Regions from separate parts of the Ectobacillus soli genome, predicted to be linked through region 2. Evidence: riboswitches for the same ligand, from Rfam matches in the RefSeq annotation. Region 2 holds a riboswitch; the other holds the start of a gene.
What was found. Region 2 has a riboswitch for preQ1 ahead of ACAN53_RS15450 (QueT transporter family protein). Riboswitches for the same ligand answer to the same signal wherever they lie in the genome.
Positions count from the first base shown of each region.

Region 1 (9,609 bases), on a different contig from region 2:
TTACAACTCACCGTTCTATTATATTGATTATACACTTGCACAAGTTTGTGCCTTCCAGTTCTGGAAACGTTCGCGTGAAGAACGAGAAGCGGCTTGGAATGATTATGTTACACTTTGCCGTCTTGGAGGTAGTCAATCGTTTTTACATCTTGTAGAAGCAGCTCATTTACAATCGCCTTTTGCAGATGGTTGTGTAGAATCCATTATTGGTGATATTCAAGCTTATCTGGATTCCGTTGACGACACAAAAATGTAAAAAATAGAAATGGTTGTTACGATTTTAAATGCTTTTTCGTGAGATAATGAAGGGGAAGGAAAGAGGTTTCCCTTTCTATAGTTACTAGGCAAGGGTGTTTCTTTCTTAAGAAAGAAACACCCTTTTTGCCATTTACTATGGGTGAGACAAAGGAGTGGGATTCTATCATGAAAACGGAGAGCTTATCATCTATTTTACATGAGTTGAAGGAAACCCGAGCCGCTGTGTTACATGAAATTAAAAAGCTTCCGGATACTCAGCTTAATGCAAAACCAAAGAGAGAATCGTGGAGTATAATTCAAATGTTGCATCACCTTCATTTAGTGGAACAATCTGTTACGTCTAATATTACTTATGCTCTTCGAACTTGTAAAAAGTGCGATGTACCCCGTAAGATGTTACCGGTTACGCTTGATCATGTAAATATGCCGGAACAGTTGACACCAACGGAAACTATTATGAAACGAAATGAAATCGAAGAGCTTCTTCATGCTTCTCGAACTAGTTTATTGGAGTGTTTACAAGGGGTTGATGATGAACGTGAGCTGTGGACGAAGGCTACCCAGCATCCTATGTTAGGAGAACTTGGATTAGGTCAATGGCTACAGTTCTATGAACGATATGAAAGACATTATTTGTATGAAATTAAAGAGGCGAAACGATCGTTGCAGCATAGCTAGATGAATATTGGTTAGGATGAAAAAAGAAGGCCCAGATTAGATTATACTAAACTGGAACTTCTTTTTTATTTCACTTCATTTACTCGTTTGTTTCCGTTCTTTTTTCGCTTCTCTGCGGAAGAATAGCTCATACATAATTGGTACGATAATGAGCGTTAATAAGGTAGAAGAAGTTAAGCCGCCGATTACTGTAATTGCTAAGCCTTTTGAAATAAGCGTTCCTGAAGAAGAAGTTAGTGCTAATGGAATCAAAGCTGTTATTGTTGCGAAAGCTGTCATTAGGATTGGGCGTAATCTAGTTTTTCCAGCTTCAATTAAGGAATCACGAATCGTCATTCCTTTTAAATTATGGTTTTGACCAATACGATCAACTAAAACAATTGCATTTGTTGTAACAATACCAATGAGCATTAAGAATCCAATCATTACGCTAACCGATAAAGGTTCTTTGGCTAAAAATAGGAATACGAATGCACCAATTGGAACGAATATTAAGGAAGAAAGGATTATAAATGGAATACGTGCTTTTCCAAATGTGATTAGCATGGTTAAGTACACAAGACCAATTGCTACAAGCATAGCAAGTAAGAGATCTTGGAATGTTTTTACCGTATCATCACTTCCGCCACCAGCAGTCAGAGAAACATCTTTTGGAAGCGTGAGGTCTGTTTTAACGCCGCTCACTACAGTTTGTGTCACTTTTTGTGTATTGTTTCCTTTTACTTGTGCAGATACACGTGCATACACTTTACCATCTAGTTTTTGAATGGACGTAAAGGTGTCTGCATCTTTCACATCTGCAACATCGCTTAGTGATATAGGCCCGCGCTGACTAAATAAAGTGATTTTCTCTAAATCTTCACGAGATGTAAGAGATTTATCATACGATAGTTGTACGGATTGGTCCTTGTTGTCCAGTTTTAGTGTACCAACGCTAACAGGAGTTGTTTGATCAGAAATAGTGCCGAGAATTTGGAATCCAGATAAACCATATTCGCTTGCTTTATCCGATTTAATTTGGATTAAATATTGTTTTTGTTTTTCTGAGAAATTGTTTGTAACGTATTTTAAATTATCATTTTTCTTCAAATAATCTTCGACTTTCGTTGCAGCCTCTTGCAACGAATCTAAGTTATTTGAATACAAATCAATGTCGACATTATTGTTAGATGGCGGACCGCCACTAGATAGCTCTTGTACGCCGAGTTTTGTACCTTTTGCATCTTCATCGGCGAGCGTTTGCATATCTTTTTCAAGCTTTGGAATGAAAGATTGAACATCTGTTACGTCCTTCAAGTTAATGAAGTAGTTGGCTTGATTTTCACGTTTTAGGCCCGTACTAAAGTTACGTCCACCAACACTAGTTGTTACTTCTTTAATTTCACTCTTTTCTGCAAACATTTTTTCCATTTTTAAGGAAATATCGTTTGTCTTAGAAACGGATGTTGAGGCAGGAAGTTCAATAGATGCTACTAGTGTCTTTTGCTGTTCGTTCGGGATAAAAGTAAAACCTAGTCCTGAAACGAGTGTAAAGGAACCAATTAGTAAAACAAAAGAAGAAATGAGGATGATCGCCTTATGGTTTAAAGACCAAGAGATGGCCCGAGCATAGGCACGTTGCAGTGTATTTTCTTTTTCTTCTTTCGGCGCTTGTTTAAAGGCAAAGCGAGCTAGTATTGGCACCACTGTGATGGCAACTAAAAGTGATGCTAGTAAAGAAAATACTACGGTTAAAGCAAATGGTAGGAAGAATTCCCCTGTAATGCCACCGACAAATCCAAGTGGTAGGAATACGACTACCGTTGTAATGGTGGAGGCTGTAATGGCTTTTAAGATTTCTTTGGTCGAGCTTTCTACCAGTTCGTTAGACATGCCGTCCTTCGATTTTCGTACGCGGCGGAAGATATTCTCGATTACAACGATACTGTCATCCACAACACGACCGACAGCAACTGCCATACCACCAAGCGTCATAATGTTAAGTGAAATATTAAGTCTGCTTAGGAAGATGCTTGCAAACAACAGTGAAAGTGGAATCGAGATTATAGCAATAATGGTCGCTCGAATATTGCGTAAAAATAAAAGTACAGCGATTGAAGCAAATAATGCGCCAAGTAATCCTTCTTTTACAAGAGATTCAACGGATTGCTTAATGCCGCTAGCTGAGTCATATCCAATATTGTAGTTGATTTTGTCGTCATATTTCTTTAATGTACTCATTACTTTATCTGCCACTTCAACAGTATTGGCATCTTGTTTTTTCGTAATGGCCATTGAAATGGAATCTTTTTGATTGTAGCGTGTTTTTTCAGCTTGATCTGTTATGGCTTCAATTTTGGCAACATCTTTCAATAAAATTGGAGCTGCTACAGGAGTTGGAGTACCCCCTGTCGTTTTTGTACCTAAAAAACCAACTGTTAGTTGCAATTCCTCTAATTTTTTCACTTGATCTACTTTTTCATCGACACGTACGGGTACTTGTAGATCAGAAGTGTTAACCCGCCCGGCAGGAAAGGATAAGTATTTTGCATTAATTTGATCCTTTATGCTACTAAGGGTTAAGCCATATTGTGTAGCCTTTTCTTTATCTACAGTAATTTGCACAAGACTTTCTTTCGTTCCGCCGATCGTTACACTGTTTATACCAGGGATTTTGTTTAATTCCGGGATGATTTCATCCTTTAATAAAGTTTGAACATCCGCATGGTCTTTCCCGAAAATGGAGATGTTGTAAATTGGAAATGTTCCAAAAGAAAAACGATTTACTTTGGTTTGAGCAGTATCAGGAAGTTTGGCATCCTTGATTAGTGTGTTAATCTGCTGCTCAACTTTAGTCATGTCAGTGTTAAATGGAAATTCGAGATTCACAATTCCCATCGTTTCAAAAGAAGAGCTACTTACTTTTTTAATTCCCTCAATTCCTTTGAATTTTTCCTCGAGTTTCGTTGTTACCTGTTCATTTACATCTGCTGGGGATGCACCAGGATATACTACTTCAACAGAGAGTTGCGGGAATTCAACATTTGGAAGAAGATCTACCTTTAGACTGCTAAAAGAATATAAGCCACCTACAATGAGAAGAAACGAGATGATGAAAACAGCCACCGCATTCTTTAAGCTAAACCTTGTTAGAAAGTTCATAGTGTCAGTCCTTTCTGCTTTAATATTCTTACATAAGCATTATTCTAGATGATAGTTATGAAAAATGCACATGATATGTATTAGTTTTTTATAAGTTTTGTATATGCTTTCTAATCCATTTGTAAAGAATATATTTTTCAGAATGTGCCATTCTAATGTAGAAACGATTTACAAGGAGATGATAGGCATGGCTGATCAAAAGCGAGAGGCACAGCGACAATGGAAATCACGGAAAGAAAATCAACAACCACATGGAAAAGTGAAATCATTTGCAGAACTTACAGATAACGAAAAATCGAATGAAAGAAAGCAGTAATAGAAAAAATGAAGAAATCGTAATGTACCACGTTTACGTTTTCTTCATTTTTACTACAATTGGAAAGCGTAATTTGAATTTTGTACCATTATCGAGGTTGCTTAATATGGCAATGGTACCTCCCATTGCCTTTATAACACTAAATACGACCATCATTCCTAGACCAGTCCCTTTTTCTTTCGTAGAGTAAAAGGGGGACCCAAGTCGCTTTAATTGATCTTCATTCATTCCAATTCCAGTATCTTCTATTAGAAGCTCGATTTCTTGTTCATACGATTTTGTTGAAATTGTTAAAGTTCCTCCCGTAGGCATCGCCTCAATTGAGTTTTTAAGAATATTAAGCAAACATTGATGCAGCTTTTGTTTTTCACCAAGAACGGAAGATGAATAATGAGGCGGACTATACTGAATGATGACGTTTGCAAAATTAGCCATCGGCGTAATGAGACTAAGAACATTAGCTATCTCGTGATGCAAATCTAACGTTTGCATTTTGTCAATGCTTGGCTTAGCGAATGTCAAGTAATCCGTAAGCACATGATTTGCTTGGTCAATCCCATTGATTGCTATATCTAAGTACACCTTTTGTTCTTCACGCGAGCAATTTCCCGATTGAAGAAGCTGTAAAAAACCGCGTGTGGAAGTGAGGGGATTGCGTATCTCATGTGAAATGGAAGCCGCCATTTCACCAATAAGCTGAAACTTTTCCGCGTTCATAAGTTCGTCCTGGAGTTTTACCTGAGAACGCAAAATTTCTATTAAATAGAGTATTAATATAGTTCCAAACGTGCTGCAAAGTTGGTATACAATAATATAGTCCATGTATTCTTTTGGACCTACTTCAGCAATGAAAAATGGAATCCAACCTCCTGAGAATACGGCTGAGATGAAAATGGACAGTACAATTTTCTTAGAAAAGGTAGATTGGATATAAATTCGACGTGTAAATATAAGTACTATAAATAGAATGGTTGAAGCAAGTAGGGTATTATACCCGCCGATACCACCCCAAAATAAACGATATATATTCATTGCAACCCATACGATTCCTCCTGCAACAGGACCACCAATATAGGTACTGCTAATGAGAACAATTTGTCTCATATCAAATCGATAGCCACTAAAGGGCTGGGCTGCAAATGTAATGCAAAGAAAGGCAGAGCATATACTTAGAATAATGAAAATGAAGGAACTAAGCTTGGGATGTTGTTTCCCTTTTTGTACCCAGAAAAGATGATATGTTAAGGTGGAAATTAAAATAATTAACATGTTCATCAGCTGGTAGACGATAAAAATCTTCAATACCTAAACCACCTCATTCTTTCAAAGAAAAAATCTTTATAGGTATATAATACTATTATTAGAAAAAAATATAAATACTATAATTTGTCCACGTAAAAGTTGTACTAGATGAAGGGTCTGTTGCGAAATTTTGTTCTTTCTATTACAATACATAGGTATCCTATCGTACAAAATAGTTGAATGGAAGAAAGTCCATGCCTAGGCATGGGAGAGGTTCGCGAACTCCCTCTATAAAAAACTAAGAAAAACAACATCCAGAGGATTTGTTTTGTTTTTTATGAAGTTCAAGAATACTCGTCTTCTAATTTTCTTAAGAGAGAAAAGGAGAATGAGTCGATGATGAAGCAAGAAAAGGCAGTTGTTGTATTTAGCGGCGGACAAGATAGTACAACGTGTTTGTTTTGGGCGCTGCAGCAGTTTAAGGAAGTAGAAGCAGTTACGTTTAATTATAATCAACGTCATCGTTTAGAAATTGAATGTGCAGCGAACATTGCAAAGGAACTGGGCATAAAGCATACGATTCTTGACATGGGTTTGTTAAACCAGCTTGCTCCTAATGCACTAACTCGAAATGATATTGAAATTACACAGGAAGACGGCGAACTTCCCTCTACGTTTGTAGATGGACGTAATTTATTGTTTCTATCCTTTGCGGCTGTGCTGGCAAAGCAAGTAGGAGCAAGACATATTATAACGGGTGTTTGTGAAACGGATTTTAGTGGGTATCCGGATTGCAGGGATGTTTTTGTGAAGTCTTTAAATGTAACGCTTAATTTAGCAATGGATTATGAGTTTGTTATCCATACGCCTCTTATGTGGTTAAATAAAGCTGAGACGTGGAAAATGGCTGATAGACTAGGTGCTTTTAATTTTGTCCGCGAAAAAACATTAACCTGTTATGAAGGAATTATGGGAGATGGTTGTGGAGAATGCCCTGCATGTAAGCTTCGAAAAGCTGGTCTTGATACGTTTATCGCAGAGCGCGAAGGAGCGAATGCGTAATGGAACAAGGCTTTTTTGGTTTTCGCATTGTAGATAATTTACAAAAAATAGATATTGATATAAAACGGACGCAGCTAAAGTACCATGCAAAACGTGTAATGGTCAGCAAGGAATTTACATTTGACGCTGCGCATCATTTACATGCATACGAAGGAAAATGCAAAAATTTGCATGGGCATACGTATAAAGTTGTGTTTGGCATTAGTGCATATCCAAATGAAATCGGAATTGCCGTTGATTTTGGTGATATAAAGAAAATTTGGAAAGAACAGATTGAAATTTATTTAGATCATCGATATTTGAATGAAACATTGCCACCGATGAATACAACAGCAGAGAACATGGTCGTTTGGATTTTTGAAAAAATGGAAGAATCCTTGGCGAGTTGTGCAAAGGAATTTCGAGAAGCACGGGTAGAATTTGTGAAATTGTATGAAACACCGACTAGCTATGCTGAAATGAGACGGGAGTGGATGCTCCTTGACTAACATTCCGGTTTTAGAAATATTTGGTCCAACCATTCAAGGAGAAGGAATGGTCGTCGGAAAAAAAACGATGTTTGTTCGAACAGCTGGATGTGATTATCATTGTGCATGGTGCGATTCTGCTTTTACATGGGACGGGTCAGCAAAGGAACATATTAGGCGAATGAACGTCGAAGAAATTTGGGAAGAATTACAGCGCTTAGGAGAGAATCGATTTTCACATGTTACGATATCGGGTGGAAATCCGGTGTTGATTCCAGCTATTGGCGATCTTGTGTCCTTGTTGAAGGAACATCATATTCGCACCGCAATTGAAACACAAGGTAGCAGATGGCAAGAGTGGCTTCTTGACATAGACGACGTAACTATCTCTCCCAAACCACCAAGCTCCCATATGGAAACGAATTTTGAAATTCTAGATACGATTGTGCAGCGGCTACGTAATCAGCATATGAGTCTTAAAGTGGTTGTGTTTGATGAAACTGATTTTGCGTATGCGAGAGAGGTACATCAACGATATTCAGACGTTCCGTTTTATGTGCAGGTAGGCAATGACGATGTCCATACGGATCAGAATGCTACGCTCGTAACGAATTTACTTCATAAATACGAATGGTTAATTAATCAAGTGATCGAATCGAATATGAATGATGTAACAGTTCTCCCGCAGCTACATACGCTCGTGTGGGGCAATAAGCGTGGAGTATAAGAGAGGAGCAGAGAACATGCCGGGACGTAAAAACGAAGAGTTAGAGGATGTAACGCTGTTAGGAAATCAACAAACAAATTATGCGTTTGATTATACACCCGAAGTTTTAGAAACGTTTGATAATCATCATCAAGGACGAGATTATTTTGTCAAATTCAATTGTCCGGAGTTTACTAGCTTGTGTCAATAAGGGCACACTTCTGTGGTGACACAGTCGCTTAAACCTCGTGAATTCAGGGAAGGAAGCGATTCTAATCCTGAGCCAAGCCCGCTTTCGGGAAGGTGCAGAGACTATCGAAATCACACAACTGTGAAGCGAGTAAGTAGCATTGTGGAAGAGAGTAGAGTACATCAGAAATGATGGAAGCGCGAGGGTTCTTTCGTATATATCGCAGTGTACTAAGAACATGATATAGTCCACCTGCAAATTGCAGATGCCAAAAACCGGACAACCTGATTTTGCTACGATTTACATTAGCTATATTCCTGAATTAAAAATGGTAGAAAGCAAGTCACTGAAGCTATACTTGTTTAGCTTCCGTAATCATGGTGATTTTCATGAAGATTGCATGAATATCATTATGAATGATTTAATTGAGCTCATGAACCCGCGTTATATCGAAGTATGGGGTAAATTTACGCCGCGCGGCGGCATTTCCATTGATCCGTACTGCAACTATGGACGGCCGGGTACAAAATATGAGGATATGGCTGATTACCGCCTTATGAATCATGATATGTATCCAGAAAAAATCGATAATCGATAAGCGTCCCGAAAAAAGTGGCACAGGTACTTGTGCCACTTTTTTGTATAGCTATACTTGCACAGCGAAAATGTTTTCGCTAGCCTTATAGATTTTCAACCACGCGATAATTCCGATGATTGACTACGGTTAGAGGCTCTAAATCGAGTTCTCGATAATTCTTCATAATCGTTATGTCTACAATAACGGAGTTTTGATTCACTTTCTGAACGCGGCCTTGCAATCCGTCTTTAAATTCAACAATGTCTCCTGCTTCCGCAATCTTCATAAGCATTCTCCTCATAAACAAGTATTAGCAGATATTTTTACCAAATATTACCATACTTTTTATCTACTTTCGTCTATTTTGAACTAAAAAGTCTATTTTGTAAATGATTCCCTTGCAATTTGTTTGGAAATTTTTTTGAAAAAGAAAAAAAGAAGGAGAAAATAAATCAAATTGGATTAAAAAGGAATAGGATACAAGTGGAATTTCAAAAAAAGGTGATAGATGCATCTACTTTCTTCTGACGTGGTATGATATATATATATATAGCAAACGATACAGATTACTGGTAGTTTTCATGAAAACGGAGTGTGAGTGAGATGAAAATCTCGTTGATTAAGCACGGTCGCAAAGAAATGACATCCGATTTTATGAATGCAAAGCAATTCCGTAAATGGCTTGTACAGTATAATAAGAAGAATATACTGCCTGAGAAGAATATACCAGTTGAAACGGTGGAAGCTATTCGTACGGCTAAAATTGTTCTTTCAAGTACGTCTGCTCAAGCTATTCAGACGGCTACATTGCTAACGGATTCTCTTTCCTTTGTGCAAAATTCTATTTTTGTTGAAACAGATTTGCCCTATGTGATAAAAGTCCCACTATGGATCAAGCTAAAGCCAAATGGGTGGATTACAATGAGTCGTACCCTCTGGATGGCTGGTTATTCTGATCATATTGAATCTTAT
Region 1 covers NZ_JBGJZM010000001.1:1,640,614-1,650,222, reverse strand. The annotation lists gene ACAN53_RS08585 (M3 family oligoendopeptidase) at 1-256, shown strand, start outside; gene ACAN53_RS08580 (DinB family protein) at 424-936, shown strand; gene ACAN53_RS08575 (efflux RND transporter permease subunit) at 1,012-4,077, opposite strand; gene ACAN53_RS08570 (DUF6254 family protein) at 4,265-4,393, shown strand; gene ACAN53_RS08565 (ATP-binding protein) at 4,427-5,662, opposite strand; PreQ1 riboswitch class I at 5,900-5,943, shown strand; gene queC (7-cyano-7-deazaguanine synthase QueC) at 6,035-6,697, shown strand; gene queD (6-carboxytetrahydropterin synthase QueD) at 6,697-7,185, shown strand; gene queE (7-carboxy-7-deazaguanine synthase QueE) at 7,178-7,891, shown strand; gene ACAN53_RS08545 (hypothetical protein) at 7,908-8,081, shown strand; partial or broken gene queF (preQ(1) synthase) at 8,329-8,658, shown strand; gene ACAN53_RS08535 (YkvS family protein) at 8,741-8,923, opposite strand; gene ACAN53_RS08530 (histidine phosphatase family protein) at 9,241-9,609, shown strand, end outside.
Region 1: another riboswitch for preQ1. It lies ahead of queC (7-cyano-7-deazaguanine synthase QueC); the one in region 2 lies ahead of ACAN53_RS15450 (QueT transporter family protein).

Region 2 (9,609 bases):
TTTGTACTAACTGTGCCACTAAACAGATAAGCAAAGTTCATGACCATAGCAAAGAATACAGCAGTTTTTGGTAAGAAACCGATAATAAGTCCTAATCCTACTAATAATTCACCCCATGGTATTAAGAAATTAAATAATCCAACATTCGGTAGTGCAAAATGTGTGAGGAAGCTTGCCCACCAAGCCTGTACGGCAGGATGTGCGCCAGTAGCTTTCGCGATGCCGCCTTTTAAGAAACCGCTTGCATCAAAACCCCCAGTTAATTTTTCGTATCCAGATGTAATCCATTCGTATCCTACATATAAACGTAATACCAATATTAAAATAGCTGAATACTTATTGTTACGAAGGAATTGAACGACCATTTTCATACACCTCTTTTTTGAGATAGTGAAGAAGTTATGCTCTATCACTTCTTCCCTTTTAGTATATTCTAAAAAATAATGGTAGGATGTCCCATCTGTTACAATCATGTTGACAAAATGTTACAAATTATTGAAAAGCATTCTCAAAAGCAGATAGGCTGATTCATTTGTTCCGTTCACGGAAAAGTAAGAAACGTTCATTATGTAATAGAGTAGGAGATGGTACAGTTTAATTAAATAGTAGTAGATTCAAATAGGATGTTCAGACCAAGGTTCTTTACATAATCCGAATTATAAGAACGGAAAATAGATGGATACGTCCTTGTTCGACAAACTTAAATGAATGAAAAGGAGAGTTGATATGAAAACACTGATTCTATATGGATCTAAGCACGGCTGTACAGAACGGTGCAGTCTAAGCCTAGGTGAAAAGGTACATGGGGAAGTAACGATTGTAAATTATAATAACGAAACTGTACTTGATTTAACACCTTTTAAAACGATTATTATAGGAGGATCGGTATATGGGGGGACGATTCAACAAGAGATAAGTAGTTTTTGCCGAGAGAATCTCGCTGTGTTACTTACGAAACGAGTAGGACTCTTTCTTTGCTCTATGATGAAAGAGGAAAAAGCGCAGATTCAGCTTCAGGTAGCCTTTCCTTCCGTACTTGTAGCACACGCAGTAGCTGTAGAACAGTTTGGAGGAGAGATTCGGTGGAATAGTCTGAACTTAATGGAAAAGCTTATGGTGAAGATTGTTGCGAAAACAGAAATGAATCTTTCAAATGAAGAAATAGGAAACGATGTATCGACCGTTTCTGAGGATAAAATTATTTTATTTGCCGAGCGTATAAATGAAGACGGGGATTCTTCTTTACTTTCCCCTCAATAGCTCCGATATAATAGTAGTTATTGAGGGGAGCTTTCCCTTTACAGATCTTCTAAACGGGAAAGTTCACACGTAGGGCGTAGCCCGTCATTAGTTGTGGGAGTTTCAAAACTCTCATCTTGCATTAGCTGAACAAATAAGCCTGCATAATACGGATCCCACTGTGTTCCTTTTCCAGAATGAATAATGCTTAGCGCCTTATCGCAAGGCATTCCTTTACGGTAGGGACGATTGGATGTCATAGCATCATATGCATCGGCAACGGCCATTATTCTGCCAAATAGCGGTATATTATCTCCGCTCAGTCCTTCTGGATAGCCCTTCCCATCGTATCGTTCGTGATGATATTTTACACCTGGGAGGAGTGGTTTCAACTCAATTGGTAGATTAATTTGTTCTAATATGTGTGCGCCAATCACAGGATGCTGTTTAATTTGTTCGAACTCCTCGTCTGTAAGTTTTCCTTCCTTAAGTAACACTTCATCCTTAATTCCAATTTTCCCAATATCGTGAAGCATGGCGGATTTTCGCAGTAACTCAATTTGTAATGGATTTAAACGGGCTGCTTTCGCTAGTTTCACTGTATATTCAGCTACTCGAATCGAATGTCCAGCTGTATAGGGGTCACGTGCATCTAATGTGGCCGCAAATACGGTGAAGAAGCTTTCGATAAGCATATGTTTTTGATTATCTCGTTTCTGGATGCCTTGTATCATATTATTAAAGCCTGAAATAACATATGCAAATTCATCCGAATAGGTATTATCGATAGGCTGTAACTTCCCTCTTCTAACTTGTAAAATGTTTTGTTCTAATACATATATAGGTTTTTTTATATTTTCATATAATAGAATACTGCAAAGAGCAGACAAGGCTACGATTACAATAAGAATAATTATTGACCAACTCCAATACCCATCGAGGTTATCGGAAGTTTGCTGATTTAATTGCACAGTAGAGGCAAGCGTAAATAATAAGACCGGGAAAACGGCAATAAATGCAGAACTCAGTAAAAGCTTCTTTCGAATGCTTATGAATTCATGGTTATTAATTTCGAAATATTCATTATATAAATTTTTCGCTAGATGGTTAAGATGCTTGATTAGTGAATGAAGAATATGTTCTGTTAAAAAAAACTCAATTAAAGCATGGAGTGTAGCAACCAAAACAGCGCCTATACATGCTAACCCAATGTAATAATAGGGTAGGTGTAATTGACCAGTATACACAAAATAAAAGGCTAAAATAGATGCTGGAACGGATAGCCCAAACAAATGTGGAAGCAAAATGCGTCGTACGGTTAATGTTGGTAGCCGATGAGCAGTTGTAAAGGCCTTTTTGAGTATGTCTAGTGAAGGATTAGGACTTAGGAGAGCAATTTTAATCGGATTTATATGATGTTTATAGACAATATATTCGAGACTATACATCGATAACATGGAAACAAGCATAATGAACACCAAAATGTAACTTTCATTTTGTGTGAGATGAAGAGTATGAAAAATAAAGACACTGCCTACACCACCAACGGCGAGTAAAGTGCCTATGATGTAATTGAGTAGTAATTGTTTTTGTAATTTTTTAAAGAGTAACATAATCGTATGCCCCTGTCCCAAGATTATCCTTATAAAACGTAACATAAAAGATAAATCCTTGTATATATGAACAAATAAAAATTCACTATTTCCTCATAACAATATGGAATCTAATACAGTATATTAAGCTTAATATTCAGAATGTTCTAAAATCAAGGTGAGATTATCTTACATAAACTGATACAACATACATGTTATGGAATAAAATGTACCTATTAAACAAGAAACCATAGTGGAAATGGAGGTAAAGATGCCAATCTCGTTAACACAAGTAAGTGAAGTAAGTTCATTTATATGTGAAGTAATTTGAAGAGGAGGAAACTAATTTTGAAGCAGATGATTATCAAAAACGGAATTATTGTAACAGCTGCTGATGTATATAAGGCAGATATTCGCATTAATGGTGAAACGATTGTAGAAATTGCTGATACGATTCATCCGACCATGGAGGATGAAGTAATCTATGCGGATGGAAATTATGTTTTTCCTGGTGGGATTGATGTTCACACTCACTTAGCATGGCCATTTCAAAATACAGGAACTGCTGACGATTTTGAGAGTGGAACGAAAGCTGCGGCAGTTGGTGGGATTACAACTGTAATTAACTTTACAAGTCCGGGAAAAGATCAAACCCTCGTAGAAAACTTACATGAATGGAAGGACAAGGCGAAATTATCTGCTATTGATTACGGCTTCCATACTATTATAAATGGTTATAAGGACAGCTATTTGGAAGAGTTGCCGATATTGGCTAATGAAGAAGGTGTGACCTCCATTAAGCTATTTATGGCTTATAAGGGAGAGTTAATGGTTAATGATCTGGAAATGTATAAAATTATGAAGCGAGCAGGCGAGCTAGGAATTGTTACAAATGTACATGCTGAAAATGGCGACATTATTGACGAAATGGTTGCCGATAGCTTGGCTCAAGGGAAAACAGCACCTATTTATCATGCCTACACACGTCCCCCAGAACTTGAGGGAGAGGCAACAGGGCGCGCACTGTCAATTGCTGAGGTTGCGAAGGCACCTGTATACATTGTACATGTAACGTGTAAAGAAGCACTTGATCAAATTGAAAGAGCGAAGAAAAGAGGGGTACTTGCTTTTGGTGAGACATGTCCCCAGTACTTAGCATTAGACGAAAGTTACTTAGAACTTCCAGATTTTGAAGGAGCAAAATATGTATGTTCCCCGCCCCTACGAAAAAAGCATAATCAAGATGCTTTATGGACTGGTATTCAAACCGGAGTCCTTTCTACGCTAGCATCCGATCATTGTCCTTTCTTCTTTGATGGGCAGAAGTCATTGGGAAAGGAAAACTTTGCTAAAATTCCTAATGGAATTCCTGGACTGGAGGAAATATACTCAATTGCTTTCCAATATGGTGTTCAAGAAAAACGAATTTCTTTACAGAAGTTTGTAGAAATTACGAGTGCAGGACCTGCAAAAATATTTGGATTATATCCGAAAAAGGGAACAATAGCTATCGGAGCTGATGCGGATCTCGTCATTGTTGATCCAACACGAAGCAGAACGCTTAGTCAAAAAACACAGTATACAAACTGTGACTATAACTCCTATGAAGGAACGAAAATACAAGGTGTTCTTACGCATGTTCTATCTCGCGGAAAAATTGTTGCACATGAAGGAACCTTTACAGGTCAGGTAGGTCATGGAAAATACCAATATCGTAGAAAATTTAATGCTCCTTTAGAAGGAAAACCATTACAATTTGCAACTAGCACAAAGGAATAATAGAAGGTATCGCGAGAACATCATCCATATTGTAAACAGGGAGGAATTACTTTGAGTCTACTAGCCCATGATACGACTAAAATCGTTGAGAAAGACCCATCGCTTTATAATGAAGATTTAGCACCTGTTGCAAAAGAAAAAAGAAATTGGAATTGGGTTAACTATACGACTGTTTGGATGGGAATGGTTCATAATATCGTAGCCTACGAGACAGCAGGTAGTTTGATAGGACTAGGAATGAGTGTTTGGCAGGCACTTGCAACAGTAATAACAGCAAACATCGTTCTTATTGTAGCGATGTGGTTAAATGGGGTTGCTGGAGCGAAATATGGAACACCATTCCCTGTATTAGTCAGAGCATCATTTGGTTATAAGGGAGCACATATTCCTGTACTTATTCGTGCATTCGTTGCGATTTTCTGGTTCTCTGTTCAGGCGTATGCGGGAAGCAAAGCAGTTGGTGCTATTTTGGGTGTTTTGATACCAGGATGGAATTCACTTGAACAATACAATATTTTAGGATTAGGACTTAATGCGGCAATTGCAGTTGCACTTTTCTGGATTTTACATGCATACATTATTTCTCATGGTATGGAACGTGTTAAATTCTTCGAGCTTTGGGCAGGTCCATTAATTATTGTATTAGGTTTAGGACTTGTTATTTGGGCTATTACAGTATCTAAAGGGCTTGGACCATTATTTATGGAACCGTCCACTTTAACAGGTTCAAAGTTCTGGGAGATTTTCGCAATTTCTGTGACCGGACTTGTAGGAACTTGGGCTACATTAATTTTAAATATTCCTGACTTTACACGTTTTTCTCGTAGTCAGAAAGATCAAATGATTGGCCAGGCTATTGGATTACCCATTACGGCTATCATTTTTGCCATTATTAGTATTATCACGACTTCAGGAACAATCGTTGCATTTGGTAAACCAATTTGGGATCCAGTTGTTCTCTTACAACAATTCGGAAATCCATTGGTTCTAATTTTAGGTGCATTTGCACTTCTTATTGCTACTTTATCCGTTAACGTAGCTGCCAATGTTGTTTCGCCTGCATATGATCTTGTAAACTTGTTCCCTAAAAAGTTAACCTTCGTGAAGGCAGGGCTCATCTCGGTTGTAGCTGCAATCTTTTTCATGCCTTGGCTTTGGTTTGATAATGCAGATACAATCTTTAATGTTCTAGGAGCTATAGGCGGAGCACTAGGTCCGGTAGCAGGAATTATGATTGCGGATTTCTTCTTGGTACGCCGCAGTCAATATGATGTAAGGAGCTTATATAGTAAAACAGGTGAGTATACGTATAACAACGGTTGGAATCCACGAGCATTTGTTGCATTAGCTGTTGGCTTGCTTGTTTCCTTTATTGGATTAATCATTCCAGCGCTGCATGTCCTTTACACATACTCATGGTTTTTAGGAATTGGCTTTGGGTTTGCAACGTATACATTCCTAATGCGTACAGCTACTAGCGATATATCAATAGAAGAAAAATTAAATAATGTTCCGACACCTTAAGTAATACGTATGTGAGACAAAGGCATCTTGAAACTTAAGATGCCTTTCTTAGTATAGAAGAGATATGAAATTTATGACATGAAGGGGTGTTTGCATGCAACAGCAAAAGATTTTGATAAACGGGGAACGATTAAAGGATGAACTAGAGCGGTTTGCCGATTATGGTCGTACAAAAAATAATGGTGTGACGAGACTTGCTTTATCAGATGAAGATCGTCTTGTACGAGACTATTTTTGTTCTTGTTGTGAGGAACTAGGCATGGCCATTAAAGTGGATGATATGGGTTGTATCTATGCAACTCTTCCAGGAATAGAAGATGCGCCTCCTATTATGATGGGCTCGCATTTGGATTCAGTAAAAAAAGGCGGCCGATTTGATGGGGTTTTAGGTGTGGTAGCTGGTTTAGAAGTAGTGAGAACGATAGTGGAGCATAATATTAAGCCTAAGATTCCAATTACCATTATTGATTTTACGAACGAAGAAGGAGCTAGATTTGAACCTTCCATGATGGCTTCAGGAGTTATTTCAGGGAAATTTGAAAAAGATGTGATGATGAAAAAGACAGATCCTGAAGGTGTTACCTTTGAACAAGCTCTGCAAGCAAGTGGTTACGCAGGAGAGAGTGATAATCGTTTAAAGGATGCTACTGCCTATCTCGAGATGCATATTGAGCAAGGTCCAGTTCTAGAAGCGGAGTCTCTTTCTATTGGTGTAGTTGATTGTGTAGTTGGTATGGTCTGCTATGAAATTGAAATTACCGGAGAATCCGATCATGCTGGAACGACTCCAATGAGTATGAGAAAGGATGCACTCTTTACGGCAAATGATATTATAACGGAAATTCGTAGCAAGCTGAGTACACTTGATAAAGAATTGGTGTATACGATTGGCAGAATGAACGTTCTTCCTAATATCCATACCGTTATACCGAATAAGGTTATTTTCACGCTGGAAGCAAGACATAAAAATCCTGTGGTCATAAGCAAAGTGGAAGAAATGATAATAGGGCTGCAGAGCACGGAAGATTGTGACGTGAAAAAGACAAAGCTATGGGATAGAGAAACAGTTTGGTTTGACAAAGACATTTGCAATAGCTTAGAACAAGCAACTCAATCACTCGGTTATTCTTATAAACGGATGGCAAGCGGCGCAGGACATGATGCCCAGTTTATTGCAAGCTTCATTCCTTCAGCGATGCTATTTGTTCCAAGTATTAAAGGAAAAAGTCACTGTGAGGATGAGCTAACACTTTGGGAAGAGTGTGAAAAAGGAGTAAATGTATTGTTGGAAACCGTTCTAGCGTTGGAAGCATAATGGTTAGCTTATATTTGAATACTATCTCTGAGGGAAGGTCCTTGCACCTTCTCTTTTGTGTTGAAAATGGGGAACGTTAACGTAGCAAACCCAAGATCCGTTATTGAACCTTGGGTTTGTTCTTACACACGTTTTTCAAAATCGACTCGTTTATTTAACGTATACATAATCGGTACGCCGACAATCATCACAATAAATTCCCCAATTGCGGTTGTTAGCCATGTTAACAAAAATGGTAATTGTAAGGCTAAGTGAAGCTCGGCTGCGATGAGAAACATACTAAAGGTAAATACGATTGTATTAAAAATCATGCGCTTATATATGCTTTTGATGATGCGTGCCGATAAGATTGTAGTGAGAAGGGCAAGAATGGACTGTCCAACTCCAAAGATCAAGTCATATAGGGCCATGGGAGAAAAGAATAGATTGGTTAAAAAAACACCAAGGATAATTCCATACACATACTTTTTGTTAAATACAACGAGATGATTGAACATCTCAGAAATTCGAAATTGTATATTGGTAAATCCAAAAGGTTGAATGACTGCGGAAACCACGATATACAAAGCTGCAACAATTCCATTTCCAACAAGGGTTTTTAATTTCATTTTGCATTCTCTCCTTAGTTTTTTAGCGTGGGAGGGTTTCGAACCACGTTCAAGTAAACACTCGATTTTTAATATTAAAGGATGATGATTCAATTCGTCAATAAAAAAGTAAGCGAAAACAAGGACGACTCAATGAATGTACGTGGAGTCGTCCTTGTTTTCATTATAAATTTCTATGGAAGCTTTATATTATTTTTCTGCTTTCACACGATCCTTCAAGCATAGGAAAAAGAGGATAAAGCCTATGGAAAGAATAATATGTCCAATCCCAGCAATTCCAGCAATGGCAGCTCCTGTTGTTACACCCATAACTGTTAATGTACCATGCACACCCATAACCACAACGGTAATAATTAAACCAATATTATAAATATAATAGAACCAATTGAATAAATCGCTAGAAGATAATGAAAAACTCTTTTCAAATAATAAAACAAGTAAGAACATTAACATACCTAACACGAATAAATGTGTGTGTAGAATCGATAGCATTGTTTTTCCAGTAAAATTGAAGGAAACCGTAATTTGTCGATAGTAAAGGCCAGCAAGTAGCCCTAAAATGGCGTAAATAAAAGCGGTATTTAGAATTTTTTTCATTATGATTTTCCTTTCCCAGTTGGAATTTGTAAGAAACGATTACTCGCAAACTAGCAGATTTGGCATCATAAAATTTTTGTATTTCTAGCATACAGCTTCACTATACCTTACGCATATTTTATTAGTCAAGTTTTGAATAGTTACGATATTTATAATAATAGATACTATACAAATAAAATAAGGGAAGAAAATACCCTAGTATAGGCTGTTTTTTCGTCCATATGAAGAAGGGAATAAAGAATTACTATTGTATTATTATTCAGATTTCTGTATTATATTTCATATGAGATAGTTTTTAGGGGGATTGTCATGAAATATAAAGTATTTGTGGACGGACAAGAAGGAACAACCGGCCTAAAGATCCGTGAATATTTAGAAAAACGCGATGACCTTTCAATTCTTGAAATTGATGCGAGTAAGCGTAAAGATAAAGAAGCAAGAAAACTATTATTAAATGAAGCGGATATTGCGTTTCTCTGCCTACCAGATGAAGTGGCAAGAGAATCTGCTACGCTCGTTACAAATTCGCATACGAAAATTATTGATGCAAGTACTGCGTTTCGGACTAATGATAATTGGGTGTACGGCTTACCCGAATTACATAATAGAAGAGAGCAGATTGCCACATCGAAACGGGTATCGAATCCAGGCTGCCATGCAACAGCGTTCATTCTCTCGATGTCTCCTCTGGTGGAACAAGGGATTGTACCTCAAGATTATCCAATCTTTGCTCAGTCGATAACTGGATATAGCGGCGGTGGTAAAAAGCTGATTCAAACATATGAATCAGAGCAAAAGGAAGCATACAATAGTCCAAAGCATTATGCCCTTGCTTTGCATCATAAACATCTACCAGAAATGAAGAAAATAGTCGGCCTTTCCTATGATCCTATTTTTACACCAATCGTTGCGAATTATTATAAAGGGTTAGCCGTATCCATTGCACTGCATCCAC
Region 2 covers NZ_JBGJZM010000003.1:185,262-194,870, forward strand. The annotation lists gene ACAN53_RS15420 (DoxX family protein) at 1-365, opposite strand, end outside; gene ACAN53_RS15425 (flavodoxin domain-containing protein) at 727-1,260, shown strand; gene ACAN53_RS15430 (HD domain-containing phosphohydrolase) at 1,299-2,852, opposite strand; gene hydA (dihydropyrimidinase) at 3,189-4,610, shown strand; gene ACAN53_RS15440 (NCS1 family nucleobase:cation symporter-1) at 4,662-6,134, shown strand; gene ACAN53_RS15445 (Zn-dependent hydrolase) at 6,229-7,449, shown strand; gene ACAN53_RS15450 (QueT transporter family protein) at 7,572-8,057, opposite strand; PreQ1 riboswitch class I at 8,066-8,110, opposite strand; gene ACAN53_RS15455 (DUF2871 family protein) at 8,247-8,654, opposite strand; gene argC (N-acetyl-gamma-glutamyl-phosphate reductase) at 8,964-9,609, shown strand, end outside.